DNA from 3 places in the Tardiphaga alba genome. Region 1 is predicted to be linked to each of the others. Evidence: riboswitches for the same ligand, from Rfam matches in the RefSeq annotation. Region 1 holds a riboswitch; each other region holds the start of a gene.
What was found. A riboswitch is a leader RNA that binds a small molecule or an ion and turns the genes downstream of it on or off. The one in region 1 is predicted to bind cobalamin.

Region 1 (9,894 bases):
GATGCGGTCGGTCGGCATCGTGGCGCTGGTCTGGGCGGTGGCAACGATGAGCGGGAACAGACCCTCAACCAGTTGCTGGTCGAGATGGACGGCTTCGAGGCCAATGAGGGCGTGATCCTGATCGCCGCCACCAACCGTCCGGACGTGCTGGATCCCGCGCTGCTGCGTCCGGGCCGCTTCGACCGTCAGGTCGTGGTGCCGAATCCGGATGTCGTGGGCCGCGAACAGATCCTCAAGGTCCATGTCCGCAAGGTGCCGCTGGCGCCGGATATCAACCTCAAGACCATCGCCCGCGGCACCCCCGGTTTCTCCGGCGCCGACCTGATGAACCTCGTCAACGAAGCCGCTCTCACCGCCGCGCGCCGCAACAAGCGCATGGTGACCCAGAGCGAATTCGAAGAGGCCAAGGACAAGGTGATGATGGGCGCCGAGCGCAAGTCGCTGGTGATGTCCGAGGAAGAGAAGATGCTGACGGCCTATCACGAAGGTGGTCACGCCATCGTCGGCCTCAATGTCCCTGCCACCGATCCGATCCACAAGGCGACGATCATTCCGCGCGGCCGCGCGCTCGGCATGGTCATGCAGCTGCCGGAACGCGACAAGATGTCGATGTCGCTGGAGCAGATGACCTCGCGCCTCGCCATCATGATGGGCGGCCGTGTCGCCGAAGAGCTGATCTTCGGCCGCAACAAGGTCACTTCGGGCGCCTCGTCGGATATCGATCAGGCCACCCGCTTGGCCCGCATGATGGTTACCCGTTGGGGCCTGTCGGAAGAGCTCGGCACCGTCTCCTATGGCGACAATAATGACGAGGTGTTCCTCGGCATGCAGATGGGGCGCCAGCAGGCGGTCTCGGAAGCCACCGCGCAGAAGATCGACTCGGAAGTGCGTCGTCTCGTCGAGGACGGTTACAAGGAAGCGACCCGCATTCTCACCGAGAAGCGCGACGACCTCGAAACCCTCTCCAAGGGCCTGCTCGAATTCGAAACGCTCTCCGGCGACGAAATCAAGGACCTGCTCGACGGCAAGAAGCCGAACCGCGAGTCGGTGCTCGAACCCTCGACCCCGCGTTCCTCGGCCGTGCCGCCCGCCGGCAAGCCGCGCCCGCGCCCGGATTCGGGCATGGAGCCGCAGCCGCAGGCGTAACGCCATCATCCATCAAATCGCAAAACGCGGCCGAAAGGCCGCGTTTTTGTTTGGGCATCAGAACCAGTCGTCGTTGAGAGGTCAGGGAAAGCTTTCGCTTTCCCCTTGGCGAAGCGACGAAGCAATCCAGCTCTTGGCTTTCTGGATTGCTTCGCTGCGCTCGCAATGACGGCGGGAAGGCTGCGCGTTGCGGCTTAAACCTTCCTCAAACTTCCCCCGGCACTGTCGCCTGCATCCTCACCCGTGCCGGGAACCGCATGACGACGCCTTTGAACATGACGTTGCCCCAGCGCGGAGCAATTCCTCCGGCGCTGCTGATCGTCTGCGCCGTTCTCGCGATCCTGCAGATCGCGTCCTTCTTCATGTATTTCGGGCGCGGATGGATCTTTGAACCAAGCGGCCTGGGCGCGCCCACTGACTTCATCAATGTCTATTCCGCCGGCCGCCTCGTGCTCGATGGCCATCCCGCATGGGCCTATGACTGGGACATCCAGAAGACGCTGCAAATCGCGGTGCTCGGCCAGAGCTATCCCGGCAATTTCGCCTGGCACTATCCGCCACCATTCCTGTTCGTCGCGGCCCTGCTTGCGAAATTTCCCTATGCGGTGGCTTTTGTCGGATGGGCCATGGTCAGCGCGGTGCCTTATCTCATGGTCATGCGCGCGATCGTCGGGCGCCCGTTCGGCTTGCTGGCCGCGGCTGCTATCCCTGTCGTCTTCACCAATGTTCTGGTGGGACAGAACGGCTTTCTCACTGCGGCATTGATCGGCGGCACGCTGGTCTTGCTGCCGACGCGGCCGATCCTGGCCGGCATCTGCCTCGGTCTGCTCAGCTACAAGCCGCAATATGGCGTGCTGTTTCCGCTGGTGCTGATCGCTGCCGCGCAATGGCGCGTTTTCATCAGCGCCGGTGTGACCACGGTGTCGCTCGCGGTCGTGTCGTGGCTCGCCTTCGGCACCGAAAGCTGGCAGGCCTTTTTCCACTGGATGCCGATGTTCTCGCAGGCCTTCCTTGTCGAGGGCCGCGCGCCGTTCGGCAAGATGCAGAGCATCTTCGCGCTGGTGCGTTACTTCGATGGCAGCGAGACGCTGGCCTGGGCGCTGCATTGGAGTCTTCTCGCCATCGTTGCTTCGACGCTGGTGTGGCTGTGGCGCAGCCATGCGCGCTACGAGTGGAAGGCGGCAGCATTGGCGATCGGCGCACTGCTCGCGACGCCTTATCTGTTTCTTTATGACGTGATGGTGCTGGCGATTGCAGCCGGCTTCATCCTGCGGGTGGGATTGTCCGAGGGCTTCCTGCGTCACGAGCTGCCGCTGCTGGGTCTCGCCGTCGTCATGCTCATCGCCTACCAGTTTCTCGGCGCTGCACCGACCGGTTTCGGGGCCACGTTGCTGGTCGCGCTGATGGTGGGCATACGGGTCCATCGCGCCCTTGGCGGCAATGCTGGGCGGGCGGGTGCCGTTCTTGGCCAGGCAGTTGTCCACGGTACCAACAGCCCCGCCTGATTTCTTTTCAGGAAACTCACAGCGCGCTTGACACTTCGCCGCGGGTCACACCAAATGTAGATGTCATGGTCCGCCCTGTCGCAAGACTTGGTAGATAATAGGGAAGCCGGTGCGCTCTGATGGAGCTAGGCCGGCGCTGCCCCCGCAACTGTAAGCAGAGAGTTTGTTTCGACCACGTCACTGGGGCCTCACCGCTCCGGGAAGACCGAAACAAACGCTTGATCTGCGAGTCAGGAGACCTGCCGTGACACCAGAAACGTCCATGGGCGGGGTGTCCCAGCGGTCGCTTGCAGGCAATGCCGCGCGTCCGCCCGGCAGTGATGCACGCACCTTCGGCCCCAGCCCCCACAGCTTGATGCATCACACGGGGTCCTGCCGATGCCTTCCACGTCTCACGCTCTCGCCAACGGCCACGATGCCGTGCTTGCCCATCAACCCTCCGAATCGAATGTCGTGCCTGCGCGCGAGCCGTCCATGCAGGTGATCCGTCGCAATGGCACGGTGTCGCCCTTCGATGCCGGCAAGATTTCGGTGGCCATGACCAAGGCTTTCCTCGCCGTCGAAGGCAACACCGCCGCTGCATCTCGCCGCGTTCATGAAGCTGTCGAGCAGCTGACCGGCGAGGTTTTTGCCGCGCTGACGCGGCGGATCGGGGAGGGGCGCACCTTCCACATTGAGGACGTGCAGGATCAGGTCGAACTGGCGCTGATGCGCAGCGAGCACCACAAGGTGGCGCGTGCTTATGTGCTGTATCGCGAGGAGCGTGCCCGTCGTCGTGCCGAGGAAGCCGCCGCGAAGCCAGCCGCTGTTCCGGCCGTGCCTGCGCTACATGTGACGCTCGCCAGTGGCACGCGTGTGCCGCTTGATGCCGCGCGTCTGGCGCTGATCGTCAACGAAGCCTGTGCTGGTCTCGATGGTGTCGATGCAGCGCCGGTGCTGGAGGAGACGAAGCGCAATCTCTATGACGGGATCACGCTGGACGAACTGGCGCTGGCCGGCATCATGGCCGCGCGTACGCTCGTGGAGCAGGAACCGAACTACACCTATGTCAGCGCGCGCCTGCTGCTCGACAAGCTGCGCACCGAAGTTCTGACCTATGTGCATGGCGTGCCAAATTCGGCTTCGCAGGCCGACATGGCTACGCGCTATGCGGAGTATTTCGGCGCTTATGTGAAGACGGGCATCGAAGCCGAACTGCTCGATCCCGAGCTTGCGCGCTTCGATCTCAAGAAGATCGCCGCTGCATTGAAGCCGGAACGCGATCTGCAGTTCCAGTTCCTCGGTCTGCAGACGCTGTATGACCGCTATTTCCTGCATGTCGGGGTAACCGCATCGAGCTGCCGCAGGCCTTCTTCATGCGCGTCGCCATGGGCCTCGCGCTGCGCGAGATCGATCGCGAAGCCCGCGCCATCGAATTCTACAATCTCTTGTCGTCCTTCGATTTCATGGCCTCGACGCCGACGCTGTTCAATGCCGGCACCCAGCGGCCGCAGCTGTCCTCCTGCTTCCTCACCACCGTGGCCGATGATCTCGACGGCATCTTCAAAGCCGTGAAGGATAATGCGCTGCTGGCAAAATATTCCGGCGGCCTCGGCAATGACTGGACCCGCGTGCGCGGGTTGGGCGCGCATATCAAGGGCACCAATGGCGAGAGCCAGGGCGTCGTGCCGTTCCTGAAGGTCGCGAACGACACCGCCATCGCCGTCAACCAGGGCGGTAAGCGCAAGGGCGCGGTCTGCGCCTATCTCGAGACCTGGCACGTGGACATCGAGGAATTCCTCGACCTCCGCAAGAACACCGGCGACGATCGCCGCCGCACCCACGACATGAACACGGCCAACTGGGTGCCGGACCTGTTCATGCAGCGCGTCGAACAAGATGGCGAATGGACGCTGTTTTCGCCGGACGAGACACCGGACCTGCACGATCTCTATGGCAAGCCGTTTGCCGAGCGCTACGCCGCCTATGAGGCGAAGGCGGCGCGCGGCGAGATGCGCGTGTTCAAGACGGTGCGTGCCACCGATCTGTGGCGGCGCATGCTCACCATGGTGTTCGAGACCGGCCATCCCTGGATCACCTTCAAGGACCCCTGCAATCTGCGTTCGCCGCAGCAGCATGCCGGCGTGATTCATTCGTCGAATCTCTGCACCGAGATCACGCTGAACACGTCGGATGATGAGGTCGCCGTCTGCAATCTCGGCTCGGTCAATCTGCTGCATCACGTGACGGAGCAGGGCATTGATCATGCCCGCCTGCAGCGCACCGTGACGACAGCGATGCGCATGCTCGACAATGTCATCGACATCAATTTCTACACCATTCCGGAAGCGCGTCGTTCCAATCTCAAGCATCGTCCGGTCGGTCTGGGCCTGATGGGCCATCAGGACGCACTGCATACGCTCGGTCTCGCGATGGCATCGGACGCCGCCGTTGAATTCGCTGATCTCAGCATGGAGGCGATCGCCTATCACGCCATCTCGGCTTCGGTGGATCTCGCCGCTGAACGCGGGCGCTATCCGTCCTATGACGGGTCGCTGTGGAGCCGCGGCATCCTGCCGATCGATTCCATCGAACTGGTGGCGGAAGCCCGCGGCGGTCTCGACATGGATCGCTCGCAGACGCTTGACTGGGCCAGCCTGCGCGAGCGCGTGAAGACCACCGGCATGCGCAATTCCAATGTGATGGCGATCGCGCCGACGGCGACGATCTCCAATATCTGCGGCGTCGCGCAGTCGATCGAGCCGGCCTATCAGAATCTCTATGTGAAATCGAACATGTCGGGCGATTTCACCGTGGTGAACGCGTTCCTGGTGCGCGATCTCAAGAAGCGCGGGCTGTGGGACGAGGTGATGGTCTCGGACCTCAAATATTTCGACGGCAGTGTCGGAGCCATCGACCGCGTGCCGAGCGATTTGAAGGCGCTTTATGCGACCTCGTTCGAGATCGATAGCGCCTGGCTGATCGAGGCCGCGGCACGTCGCCAGAAGTGGATCGATCAGGCGCAGTCGCTCAATCTCTACATCGCCAATCCGTCGGGCAAGAAGCTGGATCAGCTCTATCGCATGGCGTGGACCAAGGGTCTGAAGACGACCTATTACCTGCGCTCGCGCAGCGCGACCCATGTGGAGAAGTCCACGCTGAAGGGCACCGACGGCAAGCTCAATGCGGTTTCCGCGACAGGCGTGTCGGCTGCGCCAATCCTGGTGAAGTCGTCAGACCTCACCGCGCCGGATCTGTCCACCGTGATGGCGTGCTCGATCGACAATCCCGAATGCGAGGCGTGCCAGTAAGGGCAACGCCGTCTCTCACAGCCGTCATGCCCGGCGAATGCCGGGTATCCACGCCTTAGTCGCAAGCGAAGGCGTGGATGGCCGGGACAAGCCCGGCCATGACGGAGCTTTAGATCCTTAGAAAGAACACCCCATGCTCGACTGGTCCGACACCTCCTCCGCCCCCAAGGCTCCCGCATTCATTCCGCTCCCTGAAGCGCCCACCGACGCCACCGGTCTCGGCGAGATCGACCGTTCCGGCGGCCGCGTCTCCGTCGATGAAAAGCGGATGATCAACTGCCGCGCCGACGTCAATCAGCTGCTGCCGCTGAAATACAAATGGGCGTGGGAGAAGTATCTCGCGGGCTGCAACAATCACTGGATGCCCACCGAAGTCTCCATGCAGGCCGACATCGCGCTGTGGAAGTCGCGTGACGGCCTCACCGAGGACGAGCGCCGCGCCATCAAGCGCAATCTGGGTTTCTTCGCCGCATCGGAGTCGCTGGTCGCCAACAACATCGTGCTGGCGATCTATCGCCACCTCACCAATCCCGAATGCCGGCAGTATCTGCTGCGCCAGGCCTTCGAGGAGGCGGTGCACACGCACACGTTCCAATACATCGTCGAAAGCCTCGGTCTCGACGAGGGCGAGCTGTTCAACATGTATCGCGAGGTGCCGTCGATCACCGACAAGGCGGCATGGGCGCTCAAGCACACCCAGCATCTCGACGATCCCGACTTCAAGACCGGAACGCCCGAAAACGACCAGGCATTCGTCCGCGATCTCGTGGCCTTCTATGTGATCTTCGAAGGCATGTGGTTCTATACCGGTTTCGCGCAGATCCTGTCGCTCGGCCGCCGCAACAAGATGGTGGGAATCGCCGAGCAGTATCAATACATCCTGCGCGATGAATCGATTCACCTGAATTTCGGCATCGACGTCATCAACCAGATCAAGATCGAGAACCCGCATCTCTGGACCAAGCAATTCCAGGACGAGATCCGCAACATGATCCGCGAAGCCGCGGAGCTTGAAGCTGCTTATGGCCGGGACACCATGCCGCGCGGCTTCCTCGGGCTGAATGCGGCGCTGTGCGAGACTTATATGCACTTCATCGCCAATCGCCGCTGCGCCCAACTCGGCCTCGCGCCGGTGTTCGCGGAGACGGAAAATCCCTTCCCGTGGATGTCGGAAGCGATGGACCTGAAGAAGGAGAAGAACTTCTTCGAGACCCGCGTGATCGAATATCAGAACGGCGGCGCGCTCAGCTGGGACTAGGCGTTCGGATTGAGCTGGCCCACAAGCTCGTCATTGCGAGGTCAGGGAAAGCCGTCGGCTTTCCCTTTGGCGAAGCGACGAAGCAATCCACAAGCCACTAAGTCGGAAAGAACTGGATTGCTTCGTCGCAAGTGCTCCTCGCAATGACGGCAGGCAGCTGGTTCGCTGCCATGAACAGAAGTGCTTCGCCTTTCGTCTCATATGCCGCTGCATGGCGCTCATGAGGCGGCGTGGCTTGACCTGATCCTGTGATGCCAGCACCCATGCTGGCGTCACACGGATCGTCCATGCACAACACTCACATCCCCAAGGCGCCGGCTTACTGGTCGCGCGCCGCCATCGTGCCCGGCATTGTCGCCATCGGGCCGATGCTGCCCGGCACGCTGGCTTTCGGCATGGCCTTCGGTGCGCTCTGCGCCCAGAAGAGTTTTTCGCTGGCCGAAGTCGTGGTCATGATGGGCACGGTCTATGGCGGGTTGTCACAATTCGTGGCCGTGCAATCCTGGCCGGAGGTGCTGACGCCCGGCACCATCGCGACGCTCGCGCTGCTGACGCTGACCGTCAACATCCGCTTCATGCTGATGAGCGCGACGCTGCGGCCATGGTTCGGGACGCTGCCCGCATGGCAGGCCTATTCCTCCATGCTGCTGGTGACCGATGGCGGCTGGCTCGCGGCCATGCGCTATCGCGATCGCGGCGGCGCCGATGCCATGTTTTATGTCGGCGGCGGCATCGTGCTGTATCTGGTCTGGCTGGTGGCGGCGATCCCGGGCTTCCTGCTGGCGGAGCAACTCACCGATCCCAAGAAATACGGCGTCGATCTGGTTATGCCGGCCTTCTATGCCGCCATGCTCGTGCCGGCCTGGAAGGGGCCGCGCCGCGCCATCCCCTGGGTGGTCTCCGGCGTCGTTGCGCTCCTCGTTCACTGGCTGGTAGCCGGCTGGTGGTTCATCATCGCCGGCGCGCTGTCGGGGGCATTGAGCGCCGGCTTCATGGACGAGCCCGAAAAGGCGGGAGCTGCGGCATGACTGACTTTTTGCGCAGCGACGTGATGCTGGCTTTCGCCGTGATGACGGCCGTCACGGTGGCGTCCCGCCTCGGCGGCTACTGGCTGATGGGCTATGTGAATGTCACGCCCCGCGTCCGCCGGATGCTGGATGCGCTGCCGGGCTCGATCATCGTCGCCGCCGCGTTGCCGGTGGCCGTGAATGGCGGTCCCGTGGTGATTTTTGCCATTGCCGCCGCCATGGCTGTCACCATCATCCGCCGTAACGACTTCATCGCTGTGATCACGGGAATGGCGGTCGCGGCAGCTGCCCGGGCACTGGGGTTTGGGGGCTAACGACCTGCCCGAAAAAGTGAATCCCGTTATGCGCAAAATGCCTTGTCAAAGAGTAGGAACTGGTGTTCATCTCTTCTGGCGGGGCGACTGTCGAACCGCGCAAAACCTTGAACCCACGCATTTTCCTTGGTCGCCGGTCAGGCGCCAGGAACGGCGGACGCGGGATAAGCTCATGGTCTATCGACGAACCCAGCAGGTCGTGAAGCGACTTGCGGCACGGCGCAACGCCATTCTGGCCGCGGCGCGCGACACTTGTGCGGATGGGGGATGGCGGCGGTGCAGATCGCGCCGGTGGCCGTTCGCGCCAATGTCGCGGCAGGCACCGTCTATCGCTATTTCCCCTCCAAGGCGGATCTGATCTCCGAATTGATCGCGGATGTGTCGCGTGATGAATTGGCGGCCATTCGCCGTGCGGCCGATGCGGCGCCCGGGCCGTCCTCCGCTCTCGCTGCAGCCGTCACCACGGTTGCCGTCCATGTCGTCTCGAACCGTAAACTCGCTTGGGGCATTCTCGCCGAGCCGGTCGAGGTGGATGTCACTGAATCCCGACTCACCAGTCGCCGCGAGATCGCCGGCGAGATCGAAACCCGCATCGATGCGGCGATCCGTGCCGGTCATTTGCCGGCGCAGGATACGGCTCTGGCAGCGGCGGCCTTGCTCGGCGCGCTGCATGAGGCTCTGGTCGGTCCGATGGCGCCGGACAATTTCGATGATGCCGTGAAACTGCGCGATGCCGTCCAGACGGTCACGCTGCTGGCGCTTCGCGCCGTTGGCGTCATGGATGCCCGTGCGCGCGGCCTGGTGGTGCAGGCGGTGTTGCCGACCAAGATGGCGGCGCCTGTTTAAAGGGCCTCGTGTCCCGGCTCGCGCGGCAGCGTCAATGACCTGCGGCACGCCGGGACAGCGCTGATGCCTTACTTGATCTTGCCGTCTGCAGTATATTGCGCGAGGAACGCCCAGAGATCGTTGATCTCGGTTTCCTTCTTGATTCCCGCAAAGGCCATCTTGGTGCCGGGGATCTTCGCCTTCGGGTCCTTGATGTAATCCTTGAACGTCGCTTCATCCCAGGTGAGGCCGGAATTCTTGTTGGCGTCTGAATAGGAATAGCCGGCAACGCTGCCTGACTTGCGGCCGTTCAGCCCGTTCAGCTCCGGGCCGACCTTGTTCTTCGCGCCTTCGCCGACAGCGTGGCAGGCCAGGCATTTGTTGAACGAGGATTTTCCGGCGGCGACGTCCTGCGCGAACGCGAGTGACGGGAGGGTCGAGGCCGCAAGCACGAGGGTCGCGGCGAAGGTCACTTTATTCATGGATGGCTCTTCATGGTTGGCTTTCCGGATTGAATGTTCGCACACA
Region 2 (9,894 bases), 310 kb from region 1:
GAGGATCTTCGCATTGGTCGCGGCATAGTCTATGGGCTTGCCCGACCATGCCCAGGACGCCACCATCGAGGTCGCGCAGATGCGGTCATTGGTCGGCTGAATGGTCGAATACTGGTCGGTGTAGTAGCCCTCCCAGCCGGACTGGGTGGACTTCATGAAGGTGAAAGTATCGAGCCCCGACCGCATGGTCACGCCGCTGCGGGTCGCGACGAGCTCGACGAACGGCTTGCCGTTGTCGTCGCGGATGAAACTGTGCGGATGCGGCACGCCGTCGATGGACAGCCGGGCCCATTTGGTCTCATGCGCCGTGATGCTCACCGACACCACCTGCGGATAGAGATCGAGAAACCGCCTGGCCAGCACCTCGCAGAACGGCTCGGTCTGTAGTCCGGTATTCTCGCGGGCCACCACATTGACGATATTCTTCATCGTGTCGGTGGAGGTCGATGTGGCGTTGTCGCCATCGGTAAAGGCGCGGCCGAAATCGCCTTCCAGCATCACTTTCAGGCTGAGCTGGCTGACCTCCTGCTTGTCGCCGTCGCGATGGACGCGCATGATACGGACCCGGCCTTTACCGTAGCGGTTCTTGATGAGCGGCACGCGCAATCTCCAAAAGCTGGTGACCGGCGAGCGGACCATCCGATCGCCGTCAGTTCCGTTGCTCCATTTCGAGCAACCTTCGTGCCACGGGTCAACAAGCAGAGGGCCGATCCGCCCTGCTCTGGCACGCCGTTTGAATCTCTCAGGGATAATGCCATCGAATTTCATCACGTGAGCAAGGGCCAGATCAATGACGACGACCGTCCATCCCGTCGACGAAGTCCTTCCCACACCGCGGCTGCTGGCGCTGGGCCTGCAGCATGTGCTGGTGATGTATGCCGGCGCCGTCGCCGTCCCGCTGATCATCGGCCGCGCGCTGAAACTACCGCCGCAGGATGTCGCCTATCTGATCTCGGCCGACCTGTTCGCCTGCGGTATCGTCACGCTGGTGCAGTGTCTCGGCTTCCCCGGTGTCGGCATCCGCCTGCCGGTGATGATGGGCGTCACCTTCGCCTCGGTCGGTCCGATGCTGTCCATGGCAGCGGCGCCGGAAATCGGCCTGCTCGGCATTTATGGCTCCGTCATTTCTGCCGGAATCTTCGGCATCATTGTCGCGCCTTTCATCAGTCGGCTGCTGCCGTTGTTCCCCCGGTGGTCACCGGCACCATCATCATGGTGATCGGCATCTCGCTGATGCGCGTCGGCATCAACTGGGCGGGTGGCGGAATACCAACATTCACCAAGATGATCGACGGCATCCCGCATAGCTATCCGAACCCCAATTACGGCCAGCTGCAGGGCCTCGGCATCGCGCTATTCGTGCTGCTGGTGATCCTGGCGCTGATCAAATGGGGCAAGGGTTTTATCGCCAATGTCTCGGTGCTGCTCGGCATCATCGCCGGCGCGGTGCTCGCCAGCGCGCTGGGCGTCATGCATTTCGACAAGGTCGCCGCCGCCCCTGGGGCGACGTCGTCATCCCGTTCCATTTCGGCATGCCGCAATTCCATCTCATCCCCATCATCACCATGTGCATCGTGATGGTGGTGGTCATGATCGAGTCGCTCGGCATGTTCCTCGCGCTCGGCGAACTCACCGGCAAGAAGGTCGATCGCGACGACCTCACCCGCGGCCTGCGCGCTGATGGCGTCGGCACGCTGGTCGGCGGCATCTTCAACACCTTCCCCTATACGTCCTTCTCGCAGAATGTCGGCCTGGTCGGCGTTACCGGCGTGCGCTCGCGCTGGGTGACGGTGGCGGGCGGCGCCATCATGCTGCTGCTCGGCCTGTTGCCGAAGATGGCGGCGCTGGTGGAAGCCGTGCCGCTGGTCGTGCTCGGCGGCGCCGGCCTCGTGATGTTCGGCATGGTGGCCGCCACCGGCGCCCGCATCCTCACGGCCGTCGATTTCAAGACCAACACCTACAATCTCTTCATCGTCGCCATCTCGGTCGGCTTCGGCATGATCCCGCTGGTGGCGCCGAACTTCTTCAAGGCCCTGCCCCACGACCTGCATCCGTTGCTGGAGTCCGGCATCCTGCTCTCGGCCCTGGTGGCCGTGGTGCTGAATGCGTTCTTCAACGGCTTGGGAAGCGCGGAGACTGCGAAGGCGGAAGCCGCAGGAGCTGCTGCCGCAGCGACGCATTGAGATTGGACGCTGCCCTTGCTGACCCTCCCCTGCATGGGGAGGGTCGACGGGCGCGCAGCGCACGGCGGGTGGGGTGAAACCACAAGCGACGGCGTTTGCGGCTTCACCCACCCCGTCTCGCATCATGCTTCGCATGCTGCTCACCGACCCTCCCCTTCAGGGGAGGGTAAGCATCTAGCTTCCCGATAGGTCCCATAGCTCCACGGCGTCACCAGCAGCGGCACGTGGAGATGGCCTTCCGGCTCAAAGACCGAGAAGCGCAGCGGGATCTCATCGAGAAATGGCGGGTCCGACATCGCCACCTTGCGTGATGCAAAGTAGCCCCCGACCTTGAAAGTGAGCTCATAGCGCCCGATCGGCACCGGCCGGCCACCGATCAGCGGCACGTCGGTGCGGCCGTCGTGATTGGTCACGGTGCGCGCAATCACCCGGCTTGCGCCCAGCGCCGACAGTTCGACCAGCTCGACCTCGACGCCCTCGGCCGGCCGACCGCCATGGGTGTCGAGCACATGGGTCGAGAGCCGGCCATGCACCTTGAGCGGATTGTCGCCTTTCACCAGCAGATCGGTGCGCAGCGCCGCGATCCGGCAGATCTCGCCGATCGAGACCGCGATCTCGGTCTTCTTGTCATTTGGCAGGCGCTTTTCGAAATCGCGCAGGATTGAATCCTTGGTGTGCCGCCGGACACAGACGATGTAGGGAAACCCAAATTTCTTTCGATAGGCGGTGTTCGCCCGGTCGAAGGCCTCATATTCGGCATCCGACAGACGATCGAGCCCGACGCTGTTCTGCTCGGCATTCGATTCCGCCGTCAGCTGATCGCCGCGCTGGGTCTTGTCCGCGAGATCGGGATGCGCCTTGATCAGCGCGAGCCGCTGGTCGGCCGACGCCACCGCCACCACCAGGCGCATCGCCTCGAACATCTCGCTGACGCCGAAGAACGGCCTGCGCTCGGCCACCTCCGCCGCAATCCACGGCGAGTATTCGAAAATATTGGCGAGAGCCGCGACGAAGTCCGCTTTGCTGCATGAATTGAGGTGCGCGAGCGTCGTCCCGGTCATGCCTGTGTCCTATCCGATAGCGCGGGCATCCGCCGCGAGATGTTTGAGATGCGCGTGCCAGTGTTCGGCAATGGCCAGCCGTGTCGGCACCCAGACTTTTTCATGGCTGGTGATGTAGTCGAGGAACCGCATCAGCGACGCCGCGCGGCCGGGCCGTCCGACCAGGCGGCAATGCAGGCCCACCGTCATCATCTTCGGCGCCAATGCTCCTTCCGCATAGAGCACATCGAACGCGTCCTTCAGATAGGAGAAGAACTGCTCGCCATTGCTGAACCCCTGCGGATTGGTGAAGCGCATGTCATTGGCATCGAGCGAATAGGGAATGATCAGCTGTGGCTCCTGCGGTCCCTTGATCCAGTAAGGCAGATCGTCGGCATAGCTGTCGCTGAGATATTTGAAGCCGCCGGCCTCCATCAGCAGGCGCAGCGTGTTGATGGAGCTGCGGCCGGTGTACCAGCCCGTCGGCCGCGATCCCACAGCCTCCGTATGCACGCGGATCGCCTCGGCGATCTCGTGGCGCTCCTCGGGCTCCGACATGTCCTTGTGTTCGATCCATTTCAGGCTGTGGCTGGCGATATCCCAACCCGCTTCCTGCATGGCGGCGACGATCTCCGGATTGCGTTGCAATGCTGTCGCCACGCCGAACACCGTGGTCGGCAGCCCGCGTTCGCCGAACATGCGAAACAGCCGCCAGAAACCGGCGCGCGAACCATATTCGAACATGCTCTCGATATTGGCATGGCGCTGGCCCGGCCATGGCTGCGCGCCCAGCACGTCGGACAGAAACGCTTCCGACGCGCGATCGCCATGCAGGATATTGTTCTCGCCGCCTTCCTCGAAATTGACGACGAATTGCACGGCCACGCGCGCGCCGCCCGGCCATTTCGGATCGGGCGGATTGCGGCCATAGCCGCGGAGATCGCGCGGATAGTCGGTCATCACACCAGCTCGATGCGGACTTTCTGCGCGCCCTTCCACAGCACCGTCTTGCCCATCTCCTTGAGCTTATCCAGGTTGGAGGTGATGGTGATGAAATGGTTGCCGGCCAGCTGGCCCATCTTGCTGGCGAAATGCACGCCGCTATAGGCCAGCAGGATCTCGGTCTCGCTGATGCCGCCGGGATACAGGATCATGTGGCCCGGTGCCGGGAACGAGGTGTGATTCTCGTAGTCGACGCCGAAGTCGAGGTCGCCGAGCGGCATCCACACGCCCTCGCCGCTCCAGCGCACATGGATCGCCTGGCTCTCGAACGGCATCGCCTTCTTGAAAGCGGCGACGGTCTTCGGCGCATCCTCCTCCTCGAACTTCGCATCGAAGGTGAAATCGCCGATATGGACTTTGAGCTGGCTCATGCGGGCATGTCTCGCGTGTCGAGAGGGAACGGATACAGCCAGTGTGCAGGTGCGCTGCGAAGAAGCAAGGGTGCAGACTGTCTCGATAACAGGCGCGCGGAGGCCGATGGCCTCCCTCCCCGGAGCGTAGCGACTGGGGAGGGTGGCGCGGCGACGAGCAGAGCGAGGAGACGTGACGGGTGGGGTCTCTCCCCACGTGACATCAGCGTTTGCGGAAACACCCCACCCGTCTTGAAGCTCGCTGGACGCTCGCTTCAAGCCACCCTCCCAGTCGCTGCGCTCCGGGGAGGGAAACCCCCGCCCGAAATTGTTCCTATTTTGTTCTTGACTAAATTCCATTTCTGACTATTCTCCCTCTCGTCCGGCCTCGGTGAGAGGGGCGAGCGCGATCGTCACGTTCGCGGGGCTGGATGCGGTGGACGCCAAGGTTGGGGCGTCGAATGGTGCTCGGAAGACGTTCGCCGGTCGGCGGGACGGATCTGCCCCGGTTTACCCCTGGGCGCAGAAACGACCTTCCTTCAGATGGGCTGAGACCTTGTGCTGCTCGGCGGACGACCCTCTCGGCGGCGTCTGGCCCAAGTGCTCTGTCCCGGCCCATCGCCTTGGGCAAAGGGGTCTGCAGGGGCCGTCGACCCCGGCGACACGAGCAAGCCGAACACCGCGTGCGGAACGTCGGGCAAGTAAGCAAGTGCCCGTGGTCCGAAAGTCCTGATGTCTTCCCTTGCGGACGACCGCATCGGCATCAGGCCCAAGGGTGCATCGGGCACCCGGCGTTCCGCGCGCCCTCTTTCGGGAGGGAGAGTGGGAATGCGCAAAGCTCGGGCGCCGCTGGCGTCGCGAGAACGAGATCGCGCGGGTTCAGGGAATGACGGGGCTGTTTGACATGTTGATCGCAACGACGCGCAACAGCGCGTGGTCTCCCTCCCCGGAGCGAAGCGAATGGGGAGGGTCGACCGAGCGAAGCGGAGGTCGGGGTGGGGTCTATCCTCACGTGACGTCAGAGCTTGTGGAAGCACCCCACCCGTCTCGAACGCTTCGCGTTCGATCCACCCTCCCCAGTCGCTGCGCTCCGGGAGGGAGAAGAAACCTCACCTCTCATCGCTCAGCGGCGGCCGGAATGTCAGCGGCTCCTCTTGCGAACGCTTCCGCGCCCGTTCGAGCGCTTCGGCGAAATCAGGCGCGTTGAACCACGGCAGATCACGCATCGGCGCATCGAGATTGTCATCCCAGATGCGCGACACCTCGATATCGAATTTCATATTGTATTTCTTGCTGACGGCCTGAACGCCATAACCGGTGACAGCCCATTGCCGACCGAGCCAGAACACATCGCGATGTAGTACCACGCCCCTTACGCTACCTTCCCCCGAAGACCGCAATGACCTCATGCACACTGCACGAGGCGTCTCCACTGATTCTTCTTCATGCACGTATGCCTGCGCGCAGACTGCGGCGGCAGTGCGATCATCGCATCGGCCTTCCGGCATCGCGATCGCGCCGCGCCTTCTCCGCTCGCCTGGCGGTGATGTTGTTTGCATCGCAGCGCACCGGACGCAACCCGCATGCGCGCGGCCGAGCCATGCCGGCGCTAACGGCAGTGGACAGTTGAGTACTTTTGCACTGCAACTCCGCAAATGCGCAGGCGAAAGCTCGTCCGCACACGCGCTGTTCCGTCTGTCGAAATGCGCACTGCACCGGGGCTTCGATTCGTGCCATAGAAGATAAAAATTGAAGGGATGACACCACTAATGCCAGCACCCAAGCCGCCCGCCTTTGAAACGCTGAGCCTGCACGCGGGACAGCACCCGGACCCGGTCACCGGATCGCGCGCGGTGCCGATCTATCAAACCACGTCCTATGTGTTCCAGGACACCGATCATGCCGCCGCTTTGTTCAATCTCGAACGCGCCGGGCACATCTATACCCGCATCTCCAATCCCACCATCGCCGTGCTGGAAGAGCGCCTCGCAGCACTCGAGAATGGCGTCGGCGCCGTCTGCACCGCATCGGGCATGGCCGCGCTGCATCTCGCCATCGCGACCATCCTCAATGCCGGCGATCACATCGTGGCTTCGTCGTCGCTCTATGGCGGCACCATCAATCTGCTCGCCCACACGCTGCCGCGCTTCGGCATCACCACGACATTCGTGAAGCCGCGCGACCTCGACGCCTTCAAGGCCGCGATCAAGCCGAACACCAAACTCGTGATCGGCGAGACCATCGGCAATCCCGGCCTCGAAGTGCTCGACATTCCCGCGGTCGCCGACATCGCGCATGCCGCGAAAATTCCGCTGCTCATCGACAACACCTTTGCCACGCCATACCTGTCGCGCCCGATCGATCTCGGAGCCGACCTCGTCATGAATTCCACGACGAAGTGGATCGGCGGCCATGGCATCGCCATCGGCGGCGTGCTCGTCGATGGCGGCCGCTTCGACTGGCGCGCCTCCGGCAAGTTCCCGCAACTCACCGAGCCCTATGCCGGCTATCACGGCATCGTCTTCGACGAGCAGTTCGGCACTGCCGCCTTCATCATGCGCGCCCGCACCGAAGGGCTGCGCGATTTCGGCGCGTGTCTCTCGCCGACCAATGCATTCCAGCTGCTGCAAGGCGTCGAGACGCTCGGCATCCGCATGGAGCGCCATGTCGCCAATACCAGCGACGTGCTGGCGGCGCTGACCGCGAACAAGGCCGTCGACTGGGTGCTGCATCCCTCGCTGGAAAACCATCCCGATCATGCGCTGGCCAAGACGCTGCTGCCGCGTGGCGCCGGCTCCATCATCTCCTTCGGCATCAAGGGCGGTCGTCCCGCCGGCCGCAAATTCATCGAGGCGCTGAAGCTGACCAGCCATCTCGCCAATGTCGGCGATGCCAAGACGCTGGTAATCCATCCGGCGTCGACCACGCATCAGCAGATGGATGCCGAACAACTCAAGGCCGCCGGCATCGGCGAGGAACTGATCCGCCTTTCGGTCGGTATCGAGGCCGCGCAGGATATCATCGACGATCTCGCGCAGGCGCTGCGCTTCTCGCAGAAGGGCTGAGCCGATGCAGATCACAGTCAACGGTCACGACACCTTTGTCGCCAATGGCGGCCGTGTTTTCGATCCGTCGCTGCCCGTCGTGGTGCTGCTGCACGGCGCCGGCTTCGACAGTTCCACCTGGGCGCTGCATACGCGCTGGTTCGCCCATCACGGCTATGCCGTGCTGGCGCCGGATCTTCCCGGCCACGGCCGCAGCGGCGGCGACGCGCTGACCACGATCGGCGACCTCGCCGACTGGACCGCGGCACTGATCACGGCCGCCGGCGCGAAGAATGCGCGGCTGATCGGCCACTCCATGGGCTCGTTGATCGCCGTCGAAACCGCGGCGCGCCACCCCGACAAGGTCACGCGCCTCGACCTGCTCGGCACGGCGGCGACGATGACGGTCGGACCGGATCTCCTGAAGGACGCCGAAGCCAATGCCCAGTCGGCCATCGACATGGTGTCGATCTGGGGCCTCGGCATGCGCGCCGAGCTCGGCGGCAGTCTGGCGCCCGGCCTATGGATGCATACCGGCGCGCAGCGGGTGCTGGAGGCGACGAAGCCCGGCGTCCTTTATGCCGATCTCAATGCCTGCAATGCCTACCAGAATGCCCTCGCTGCCGCCGCTGAGATCAAGGTCCCCGTCACTTTGATCTTGGGCGAACGGGACATGATGACCCCCGCCAAGGCCGGCAAGGCGCTCGCCGCAGCGCTCGGCGATGCGCGTACGGTGATTCTCCCCGCCACCGGCCACATGATGATGATCGAGCGCCCCGACGAGGTGCTGGCCGCCTTGCGCGGCTAGATCGACGGAAGCCAGTTGCGCAGCGCTGCGCACTGTGCTTCCTGTCATCCGTTATCGGTGCCTCCGTCAGGAGGTGAAACGGGAATGCGGTGAGGGGAGATATCCTCCAATGCCGCGGCTGCCCCCGCAACTGTCAGCAGTTCGTCCGAAGCCACACAGCCACTGAGCATCGCTCGGGAAGGCGGCCCCGGAGATCACTGCGAGCCAGGAGACCGGCCGATAATCTGTCTATATCGCGTTCGACGGTGGGTCGACGGAAGGTTTTCTATGTCTATCCGAACAATCGCTGCAGGCACTGCGGCGATTCTTGCTATGTCTGCGCATGCCGCGCAGGCGCAATCCAATTCTGAACAATTGTCTGAAGTCGTCGTCACTGCAAACCGCACGGCGGAACCGCTGAGTGCCACCGGCAGCGCCATCAGCGTGGTGTCGGGCGAGACGATCGCCACGTCCAATCCAGGCTCGCTGGTCGATGCGCTGCGCAGCGTCCCCGGCATCGACATCTCCGAAAACGGCGGCCCCGGCGGCACCGCCAATGTGCGCATGCGCGGCGCCAATACCGGCCAGACACTGGTGATGATCGACGGCATCCGCGTCAACGATCCCACCGCCGCTTCCGGCGATTTCGAATTCGCCATGTTCGCGCCGTCGGCCATCGATCGCATCGAAGTGCTGCGCGGCCCGCAAAGCGCGCTGTACGGCTCCGACGCCATGGGTGGCGTGGTCAATATCATCACCAAGAAGGGCACCGGCCCCGCGCAATTCAACGTCCGCACCGAAGCCGGCAGCTACGGCACCGTGGTCACGCAAGGCTCCATGGTCGGCTCGCAGGGTCCGTGGTCCTACGCCTTCACCGCCGGCGGCCAGCATTCGAACGGCTTCTCGCGCTACGGCTACCGCATCCCCGCCATCGAGGCGAAGTATCCGAATCTCGAACGCGACGGTTTCGATCGCGTCGGCGGTTCAGGCCGCATCGGTTATGATGCCGGCGAAGGCATCCGCCTGGAGGCCGGCACCGTGCAGTCGTTCACCCGCGCCGCCTATGATCCCGGCAGCGGCACCTATCCGGACACGGGATCGTCCACCGACCGCCTGCTGCAGACCATCTATGGTCGCGTCGGCATCGACTCCTTCGGCGGCGTACTGACGCACAATATCACGGTGTCGAACACCCATACCGAGCGTTCGTTCAGCGAAGTCAGCTACCCCTTCTATATCCCCCGCCCTCCCGGGGCCACCGCACGCGTCCTCGACTACTGGGGCGACAGCCTCGGCGCCGAATATCAGGCAACGCTGAAGCTCGGCGCCTTCGGCTCGCTGATCTATGGCGCCAAAACCCAGAGCGAAACGGCGCAGACATTCACCACGAGCATTTTGCCGACGTTGGGCCAGATGACGCCGACGCTGTCGAAGCAACAGGATACGAACTCCATCTTCGCGCTATGGTCGGTGCCGATCGGCGAGCGG
Region 3 (9,894 bases), 1.5 Mb from region 1:
GCAATATTAACGGCGACAAGGATTTAGGGCGAGTTCCGCCGGCGATTACCGGCGGCACTCCTGGGCAACCTTGTCCAGCGCCTGGGCCAGGCCCTTCAGCGAGAACGAGTCCGTGGTTTCGGTGCCCTTGGCAGAAAGGCCCTTCACGGTCACGTCGCCGGCCTTGCGCAGCGCCTCGACGAGACGCTCTTCCTCGGCCGCATTCTTGATCCAGAGCCCATCGCCCTGAGTGTACATCGCGAATTTCGCGCCGCCGACATCAAGGGTCGATTCATAGCCGGGCTTCAACTGATAGCCGATCATGATCGAGACTTCGTTGCTGACCTTCTCGGCCGGGCGGGTCGAGATGAACGCGTAAGCGGGATCGCGCGGACGGTTGGCGGGATTGGTTTTCGACGACGCCGGCTTGGCGAGCGCGAAGCAGACTTTCTTGCCGCCGGGGGCCGCGGTGTAAGCACCCCACGGGCCGAACTGACCGAGCAAGGTCGGCTCGGCACTGCCTGCGGCAGCGGGCGCCGGCGCCTGCTTGGCCGGTGCAGCCTTGCCCTTGGCAGCCGTCTGCGCCTGCGCAAGATCGGAAATGCCGATCATCGCCACGCTCAAGGATACAACTGTCAGGATTCGCCGCACGGACATCAGGTGTCGATCCTCTATCTTTGTGACTGGAAGATGGCCTGGAATCACGCGCGCCAACAGACTTGCAGATAAACGGTGCGGTCTTGTTTGGAAAGGCTCGTACATCGCGTCGAAAGATAGCAGGGCGAAGCACATAACGCGCGCTGCGTGCGTTGCTGTCCTCAGCTTTTCGCGCGCGCCGTGCGTTGCGCCGCCCATTGCGTATCGGTCCAGTGCAGCAGGTCTTCAGCGCCGGATGAGCGCAGATGCGCGCCGCCATCCTGCACCACCATCTCGCCGTTGATGTATCCGGCCTGATCGGAAATCAGGAAGCTGGCGAGATTGGCGAGCTCGCTGTGCTCGCCCACACGGCCGAGCGGATTGCGTGCAGCCGGCCCGGAATCGCGTCCTTCAGGATGTAGCTGCCCGGTCGCGCCCGGTGTCGGAAAAGGTCCCGGTGCAATCGCCACGAGACGAACGCCCTTCGGTCCCCATTCGACGGCGAGCGATTTGGTCATCGCCAGTAACGCGGACTTCGCCATCGCCGACGGCATGGTGAAGGCGCGACCGGTAATCGTGGATGTGGAGAGGATGCTGAGCACCACGCCGTTGTGATCGGATTCGATCCAGCGGCGCCCCGCCTCCAGCGTGCAATACATCGCGCCATGCAGCGTCGGGGCGAGGATCGCGTCCGCAGCGCGTGCCGAGAGATGCTCACTCTGCGCGATAAATGTCGCGGCGGCGTTGTTGACGAGAATGTCGAGCGGGCCGTCCTGCCAGATCGCAGCCATCATGTCGGCAACAGCATTGGCATCGCGAATGTCGCACGCGAAGGTGTGGACCTTCGCATTATATGCGGCGCGAAGTTGCGCAGCGGTTTCGTCGAGCGTCGCGCTGCGTCGGCCGCAAATCAGCAGTTCCGCGCCGAGTTCGGCAAAGCGGTGGCTCATGGCCGCGCCGAGCCCGGAGCCGCCGCCGGTCACGAGAATGCGCTTGTGGGCGAGGAGACTTTTTTCAAACATTGTTCGCTTCCTCCATTATCCGCTAAGCGGAATGCACCCCGTCAATGGTGGTTGCAGGCTTGCGCTAATTCATTCATGAATCGCCGAACTGTCTCAAGCCGAAGGCCAGGTTGATCAGATGAAAGCCATTCTCTGCTCGCAATATTGCGAACCCGACGATCTCGTTTTTGCCGATGTGGAGGATCCCGTTGCCGGTGAAGGCCAGGTGGTCATCGCCATCAAGTCGGCGGCACTGAACTTCTTCGACATCCTGATGATCCAGGGCAAGTACCAGATCAAGCCGCCATTCCCGTTCTCGCCTGCTGCGGAAGTCGCTGGTGTCGTCGAGAGCATTGGTGCTGGCGTCACGTCGCTGAAGGTCGGCGATCGCGTCGTTGCGTCCATCGGTCACAACGGTGCCCGGCAGAAGGTTGCTGCGGCCGCCGCGTCGGTGATCAAGATCCCCGACAATCTTGATTTCGACCGCGCTGCGGGTGTTATCGTGATCTACGGCACCGCGCTTCATGCGCTGGAAGATCGTGCGTCGCCGAAGCCGGGTGAAACGCTGGCCGTGCTCGGCGCCGCCGGTGGCACCGGTCTCGCCGCATGCGAACTCGGCAAGCTGCTCGGTCTCAAGGTGATCGCTTGCGCATCGTCGGACGAGAAGCTGGAATTCGCCAAGAAGCATGGCGCCGAGCTTGGCCTGAACTACGCCAAGGAAGATTTGAAGGAAGGCCTCAAGTCGCTCACCGGCGGCAAGGGCGTCGACATCATCTTCGATCCGGTCGGCGGAAAATATGCGGAAGCAGCGTTGCGCGCGATTGCATGGGAAGGCCGCTTCATGGTGATCGGTTTTGCGGCCGGCGACATTCCGAAGATGCCGCTCAATCTGGCGCTGCTGAAGGGCTGCGATATCCGCGGCGTGTTCTGGGGCGCCTGGGTGCGGCAGAACCACGAGAAGTACCGCGCGAGCATCACGAAGCTGCTGAACTGGGCCGCCGAGGGCAAGATCTCAGCACACGTGGATCGCACCTTCCCGCTCGAGAAGACCGCGGAAGCCATGAAGGTGCTGGGTGGTCGTCAGGCCATGGGCAAGGTGATCTTGCACCCGTAAGACGAATTAGCCTTCGTTGGGGTCGTCGTTAAGGCCGCGCGCGATAGCGCGTCGCGCGGCCTCGCGATGATCGTCATTGATATGCGTCGCTACCATGCGCAGCGCTGTGGCGAGGATCGCCGCGTCATCGCCAAATCCGAGGATCGGCAGCACATCCGGCACGAAATCAAACGGCAGAATGAAATAGGCAAGCGCGCCGAGCAACGCCGCCTGCACATGGCGCGGTGTCTGCCGGTCGAAGGCGCAATAATAGGCCGCGAGCAGGTCTTCCATGAAGGGCAGCTTCACGGCAAGTCTCTTCAGCTTGCGCCAGAATTGCTTGCGAACGCTCTCGCGGTCCTGCGCCAGCCGGTCGGCAGGCTCAAATCCCACGCTGTGTTCGGTGGCCATCGGCAATGTTCCTCGCTGCCTGGTCATACCTGTTTCAGATGGTGTCTTCGATCGCGCTCCGCAACAAATCGTCAGACGCCGAGCTGCTTCGCGATGGCGTCCATGGCCTTGGCCAGGTCGATGTCCTTCTGGGTAACACCATCGGCATCATGGGTGGAAAGCACCACGTCCACGGTCTTGTAGACGTTGCGCCATTCCGGATGGTGGTCGTGCTTTTCGGCCACCAGGGCGACCCGCGCCATGAAGCCGAAAGCCTCGCTGAAGTCCTTGAAGGTAAAAACGCGCGCGATGGCGTCCCGCCCCTTGGCTTCGCTCCAGCCGGGTAATTCCTTCAGCGCCGCCTTGCGCTCGTCCGCCGATAGCCGATTTACCATGGCAACCTCCTGCATCACCTGAACTTTACCTCAACGCGCAATGACACATCATCGATCCATGCCACAATAAGGCGCTAATCGCGCGCAACTGGGTAACCACGCCCTCCGGTAACCATGGTTGAGGCGGAACAGGCGGACAGCCCGGAACTTTGCTAGACTGCGGCTCTAACCCACTTTGGTGACAATGGACTTGAAGCGCCTGTTTTCGAGATCGATGACGGACGGACCCGAGGTCATTGGACCGATCGGGCTGCCGTCGCCGCGTTCGATCCGGCGCAAGGTGACGCTGATCACGCTGGCCGGCACGCTGGCGATCGTCGCTGCGGTGGCTGGCGCCTATTATTTCGCGATGAAGCCGGTGCCGCTGCGTATTGCCGTGGGTCCGCAGAACAGCGACGACGTCAAGGTCGTGCAGGCATTGGTGCAGGCCTTCTCACGCGATCATCGCTCGGTGCGCTTGCGCCCGCAGATCACCGATGGCGCGACGGCCAGCGCACAGGCTCTCGCGGACGGCAAGGTCGATCTCGCCGTCATCCGCGGCGATCTCACCATTCCGAAAAACGCCCGTGCGGTGGCGACGCTGCGCAAGAATGTCGTGGTGATGTGGGTGCCGCCGACCAAGGGCAGGACGGCCCGCGGCAAGAAGGCAGCCGCGAAAATCACCAAGATTCCCGATCTCGCAGGCAAGCGCGTCGGCGTGATCGGCAAGACCCAGGCGAACGTCAATCTGCTCAACATCATCCTGCGCCAATATGGCGTGGATCCCGCCAAGGTGGCGGTGACGCAGTTCTCGACCAATGACGTGGCAGAGGCGGTGAAGGACCAAAAGGTCGATGCGTTCCTTGCGGCAGGCCCCGTCAACAGCAAGATCACCGCCGATGCGCTGCAGGCGACGGCGCGCGACGGCGGCACGCCGACATTCCTCGCCATCGATTCGGCGGACGCGATTGCGCAGAATTATCCGGTCTATGAGGCCTCGGAGATTCCAGCTGGTACGTTCGGCGGCGCGCCGGCGCGGCCGGATGATGACGTGAAGACCATCAGTTTCGCGCATCATATCGTTGCGCGGCAGGGCCTGTCGGAAGTCACCGTCGCGGCGCTGACGCGGCAGCTCTTCGCGATCCGCCAGCAGATCATCAATGACTTCCCGTTGGCCGCGAAGATCGAGACGCCGGACACCGACAAGGATGCGGTGATCCCCGCCCATCCCGGCGCTGCCGCCTATGTGGACGGTGAAGAGAAAACCTTCCTCGATCGCTATAGCGACTATATCTGGTGGAGCCTGATGGGCCTCTCGGCCATGGGCTCGGCCGGTGCATGGTTCGCGAGCTACTTCCGCCGCGACGAACGTAACGTCAACGTCTCGCAGCGTGATCGCCTGCTCGACATGATCGCGCTGGCGCGCAAGAGCGACTCGCTTCCGGAACTCGACAGCATGCAGGAAGAGGCCGACGGCATCCTGCGTGACACGCTCACATGTTACGAGCATGGCGCGATCCAGGAAGGCACGCTGACCGCCTTCAATATCGCGCTCGAGCAGTTCCACAATGCTGTGGCCGATCGAAAGGCACTGCTCGGCATGATCCCGCCGGAGCCCGCGCGCCAGATGCCGCGGCCGCTGGCGGTCTAACGCTTCAGATAGCGCCATCCCACCACAACGCCGCTGACTGAGACGATCGTGCCGAGGATCGACAGCAGGATCACGACGATGTCCCAGGCCGGGCGGTATTTCAGCAAGAGCTGGATGTCGAAGCTGTGCAGTCCATTGTACAGCCAGCGATAGGTGCGCCGGTTCGCATCGCTGCGGCCGAGGACCTCGCCGGTGAGCGGGCTGATGTGAAACCAGGTGCCATGGGCATCGTCGAACACCGCCCGCAGCACGGGTAACTCACGGGTGCGGTGATTGGCGTACCAATAGGCATCATAATCCGACAGCACCTGTCGTTCCGTCAGCCGTGCCTGCGGCTCCAGGTGACTGGCGGCCTTCCAGAGACGATCCGGCTGCAATGGCGCGATCGCCCCGGTGGCCGCATCCGTCGGCGTCAATGTCCCATCGCGCGCGGCCAGGATCATCAGCGGCATGCCATCGAACCAGACGAAACGGACTTCCACCGCGCCGACAGGCGTCGGTGGCAACTGGGCCGCGATGGTCGGCGCGTCATGGCCGGCATAGCGCTGCAGCGCTTCGCGCATGCCGCCCCGGTCGGCGAAATATCTGCCGGGATCGAGCGACATCCAGCCGGAGAACATCCAGGTCAGCACGAACAAGCCGGCGATTAGGCCGGTGATGTGATGCCATTTCATCCAGCCGCGATAGGGCGACACTGTCCCGCCCGAATAGCGCCGCTTCAGCCGCACGCGCAAAATACCGATCCAGATTCCGGTGATACCGACGATCAGGCAGATGCCGGAAATCCACAGCACGACCGATCGCCACAGCGACTGATCCTGACGCAGGATGGTGGGATAGATCCAGTGCGGGATTGCGCCGAGCCAATTCCACACGCGTTCGTGATGCGTCGTATCGAGCGCGACCTCTCCGGTTCTTGAGGAGACGTAGAGTTTGGTGCCGGCATCATCGCCCAGATTGACCAGATAGAACGGTCGAAGCACATCGTAACGCGCGACGACGCTCCATTGATCGCGGTCGATCATCTCTTCGAAACGCGGCGATTTGCTTGCAGGATGATGTGAAGCAATCGCAAGCGCCTGCTGCTCGGAAATCCCAGCGATCGCATGACCATCAATCGCGGAGATCGTCTGTCGTTTGCCGCTCCAGTCGCTCAGCCGATAGACCGGCTCACCATCGAGCATCATCAGGCGTAGATCGCGCGGATAGCGCGTGATGCCCGCAGCCTTCATCGCATCGTCAGGAGAAAGCCTTGCCTTCTCCCATGCGATCTCGGGCAGCGCCGCCAGCCTCTCTTTGTCGGAGAGGCCGGGGAACGCGACATACATCATCACCACGCCCGAGATGAACCACATGGCGAAGAACAGGCAGGTGACGATGCCGATCCAGCGGTGGGTGAGATACAGCCACTGCCGGAGTTTTCGTTTCAGTCCTCGTGCCACGCGTCAGAACTTCACGTTCACAGCCAATTGCGCCGTGCGTGGCATGCCGAGGATCCACTGATTGTCGCTGTAGCTCGACGTCGCATAGATCTTGTCGAAGATGTTCCACACGCGCAGTGACACGGTCGTGTTGACATCCGGCTTCCATTGCAGGCCCGCACTGACCAGCGTGTAAGCCGGCATTTCCAGCGTATTGGCGCTGTCCGCATAGGTCTTGCCGACGATCTGCACGCCGGCATTGGCCGACCAGTTCGGTGCGAAGCCCCATGTCGCCCAGATATTCGAGACGTTCTGCGGGACGTTGAACGGGACATTGCCGGTGAAGTTCACGCCGCTATCCTGCTGGAAGTCGTCATACTTGGCGCGCAGGAAAGCGGTGTTGGCGTCGATGCGCCAGCCGTAATCCAGAACGAGGCCGATCGAGGCCTCGACGCCACGCGAAGATTGCTGGCCGACCTGCTGGACGACACCGCCGCTGCCGGGAATGACGGACAGAAGATTGTTCTTCACGATCTCATAGCCGGCGAGGGTCCATTCGCCGCGGCCGCCCCAGAAGGACTGCTTGACGCCGATCTCGGCCTGCCGGCCGGTGGCGAGATCGAATTTGGAATTGGCATTGCTCGCCGAGATCAGGCCGCCCACCGTGTCCGCGGCCGTCGAATACTGGCCGTAAAAAGCGAGGTTCTGGATCGGCGTATAGACGACGCCGGCGCGCCAGCTCGTCGCCGAGTAATCCCGTGTGTAGCTGTTGGCGGGATTTCGGAAGTCGGTACGGGTCACGCTCGGCTGGTCCTGCCGCACGCCGGCGATCAGCGCCAGCTGCTCGGTGACGGCGAGGCGGTTTTCGGCAAAGAACGCATATTGATTGGTGGTCGCGTTGTAGCCGGGGCGCGTGATGTCCGGGCTCTCGAACAGGCCGGGATTGAAGTTATAGGGATCGACCGACGAGAAGCCTCCGAAGGGCGAATTGCTGGTGTGCTTGAAGTCGATGCGGTTGACGTCGAAGCCGGCCACGAAGGTGTTCACCATGCCGAACAGGTGGCCGGTGAAGGTGGCGTCCATGCGGTCGCCGACTTGCTGCTGCTGGTGGAAGATTTCCAGATAGTCGCTGCGGTCGATCTGACCGGTGCCGGGATTGAAGCCGTAGATCTCGACCTCCTTCCAGTGGCGCTTCGCATACATGTAATAGAGCGTGTTGCGCAGCGTGATGCCGTCGGCCACCTGCCATTCGGTCTTCACCTGGCTCCAGCTGTCCTGGTAGCGGATGGTGCTGTCGCTGACATTGTAGTTCTTGAAGCGGGTCGCCGGATCGAGCTGGCCGTTGATCAGCGGCGTGCCGAAATATTTCGACGGATGCCGGTCGCCATAGTCGGTGGACAGCGTCCAGGTGACGTCCTCGTTCTGCTTGATCTGTACGGCGGCATGCAGCGCGATGTTCGACTGGTTGTCGCGATCAATCCAGCCGTCGCTGGCATTGCCGGTGACGGCGATGCGATAGGCGACGTCCTTGTTGATCGGCCCGCCGCTATCGAGCGCGATGCGGCGTGTCATGTTGGTGTCGATGGAGAGTTCGGCCTGGTTGCGCGGAATCCAGAGCGGCAGTTTCGAGACCACATTGACGGCGCCGCCAATGGCGCCTTCGCCATACATCACCGAGGCCGGGCCACGCAGCACTTCGATCTTCTCGGCGGTCCAGGTATCGAACGGGAAATTGACGGTACCCGCGCCGACATAGAGGCGGGTGCCATCATAGAGAGAAGTGACGGAGCCGCTGCCGGCGAAGCCGCGGGTCGAGAAGGCGATGCCGCCATTGCCGGGTTCGCCGATGGCGGTGAAGCCGGTGGCATTCTGGGTCACGGCATCAACGACATTCAGTTGGCCGCGCTCGGCCATGGTCTCCGCCGAAATCACTTCAACACTGGCCGGCGTCTGCAGGCGCGTCAGGCCGAGGCGGCTGCCGGTGGACGTGGTGCCGGTGAGATTGAGCGTCGGTGCTGCGAAGACCGGGCTAGTTGGCGTCGCAACCGGCGGAGCAGTCGTCGCGGCGACATTGCGCTGCTGGCGCGAGCGTACATTGCGCGCGGCGTTGCCGGTTGCGGCACGGCGGGCGCGTGGCTGCGTGGCCGACGGCTGCACGACGACAGGATCGAGCGTCTGACTGCGTTGTGCTGTCTGCGTCCAGCCTTCAGTGGGCCAGAGCAGGCAGGACAGCGCGACGGAGGAGAGGAGCAGGTGGCATCGTCTGGATGCGGAAGGATGGAACGACATCGGCTTGAGACTCGCGATAACGTGGCACGTCACCGCAAACAAAGCCGCCCGTGGTCCTCAGACCGATGATGCGACTTCCACCAGGACACCCCGCCCAATGTGCTCGCGTGTGACCACGACTGACGGCAGGTCTCCTGGCTCGCGGGTCGGTGCCTGTCACCGCCTTCCCAGGCTAGGGGCCCAGTGGCATGTGGCGAAGGCTCGCCGCTTACAGTTGCGGGGGCAGCCGCGGAATCGGCTCTATCAACAAAGAGCCTCACCGCATTCCCTTTTGGTCCCCGGAAGGAACCGTCGCGATCACGTTAGGGTGAAAATCTGGAATGAGTCAATTCGCAGACGAGTGGTATGGTGAGTTGTTGTCGCGGTGTTGAAACGGCGCATCACTCCCACTGCGGGACAACTCGCACTGTCATCGCCCGGCCGTGCGCGCAATTGCGCGCTAGGACCGGGCGATCCAGTAGACACGGATTTTCGTGATGGAGCTTTCGCGACAGCGTGTACTGGATCCCCGCTCCGTGCACGCCTTCGGCGTGCTAGGCGGGGATGACAGCTGGCGCGATCAGAACTTCACATTCACCGCAAGCTGCGCCGTGCGCGGCATGCCGAGCACCCACTGATTGGTGCCGCCGGAGACGGCGTAGATCTCGTCGAACAGGTTGTAGACGCGCAGCGAGACGGTGGTGTTCGTATCGGGCTTCCACTGCACGCCCGCATTGACGACATTGTAAGTCGGGCGCGCCAGCGTGTTGGCCGCATCGGCATAGGTCTTGCCGACGATCTGGATACCGGCATTGGCCGACCAGTTCGGTGCAAAGTCCCATGTCGCCCAGATATTGGAGACATTCAGCGGCACGTTCTGCGGGACATTGCCAGCAAAATTGACGCCGCTAGGCTGTCTGAACTCATCATACTGCGCCTGCAGGAAGGTTGTGTTGGCATCGATCCGCCAGCCGTAATCCAGCAGCATGCCGACTGACGCCTCGACGCCGCGCGACGACTGCTGACCGACCTGCATGATGATGTTCACATTATTCGGATCGCGTGCGACAAGGTCTTTCTT

Region 2: another riboswitch for cobalamin. It lies ahead of RPMA_RS21295 (TonB-dependent receptor plug domain-containing protein); the one in region 1 lies ahead of RPMA_RS22815 (ribonucleoside-diphosphate reductase subunit alpha).
Region 3: another riboswitch for cobalamin. It lies ahead of RPMA_RS02020 (TonB-dependent receptor); the one in region 1 lies ahead of RPMA_RS22815 (ribonucleoside-diphosphate reductase subunit alpha).

The regions. Positions count from the first base shown of each region.
Region 1 is NZ_CP036498.1:4,760,515-4,770,408, reverse strand. It holds gene ftsH (ATP-dependent zinc metalloprotease FtsH) at 1-1,146, shown strand, start outside; gene RPMA_RS22820 (glycosyltransferase family 87 protein) at 1,404-2,651, shown strand; cobalamin riboswitch at 2,701-2,912, shown strand; partial or broken gene RPMA_RS22815 (ribonucleoside-diphosphate reductase subunit alpha) at 3,126-5,941, shown strand; gene RPMA_RS22810 (ribonucleotide-diphosphate reductase subunit beta) at 6,075-7,199, shown strand; gene RPMA_RS22805 (AzlC family ABC transporter permease) at 7,487-8,227, shown strand; gene RPMA_RS22800 (AzlD family protein) at 8,224-8,541, shown strand; partial or broken gene RPMA_RS22795 (TetR/AcrR family transcriptional regulator) at 8,714-9,387, shown strand; gene RPMA_RS22790 (c-type cytochrome) at 9,456-9,848, opposite strand.
Region 2 is NZ_CP036498.1:4,449,602-4,459,495, forward strand. It holds gene pucL (factor-independent urate hydroxylase) at 1-600, opposite strand, end outside; partial or broken gene RPMA_RS21260 (nucleobase:cation symporter-2 family protein) at 791-2,183, shown strand; gene uraD (2-oxo-4-hydroxy-4-carboxy-5-ureidoimidazoline decarboxylase) at 2,324-3,244, opposite strand; gene puuE (allantoinase PuuE) at 3,254-4,183, opposite strand; gene RPMA_RS21275 (DUF3830 family protein) at 4,183-4,596, opposite strand; gene RPMA_RS21280 (hypothetical protein) at 5,685-5,942, opposite strand; gene RPMA_RS21285 (O-acetylhomoserine aminocarboxypropyltransferase) at 6,345-7,640, shown strand; gene RPMA_RS21290 (alpha/beta fold hydrolase) at 7,645-8,427, shown strand; cobalamin riboswitch at 8,466-8,662, shown strand; gene RPMA_RS21295 (TonB-dependent receptor plug domain-containing protein) at 8,740-9,894, shown strand, end outside.
Region 3 is NZ_CP036498.1:405,784-415,677, forward strand. It holds gene RPMA_RS01985 (invasion associated locus B family protein) at 46-636, opposite strand; gene RPMA_RS01990 (SDR family oxidoreductase) at 798-1,637, opposite strand; gene RPMA_RS01995 (NADPH:quinone oxidoreductase family protein) at 1,756-2,730, shown strand; gene RPMA_RS02000 (YkvA family protein) at 2,737-3,120, opposite strand; gene RPMA_RS02005 (4a-hydroxytetrahydrobiopterin dehydratase) at 3,192-3,494, opposite strand; gene RPMA_RS02010 (TAXI family TRAP transporter solute-binding subunit) at 3,709-5,124, shown strand; gene RPMA_RS02015 (PepSY-associated TM helix domain-containing protein) at 5,121-6,566, opposite strand; gene RPMA_RS02020 (TonB-dependent receptor) at 6,570-8,834, opposite strand; cobalamin riboswitch at 8,942-9,142, opposite strand; gene RPMA_RS02025 (TonB-dependent receptor) at 9,394-9,894, opposite strand, start outside.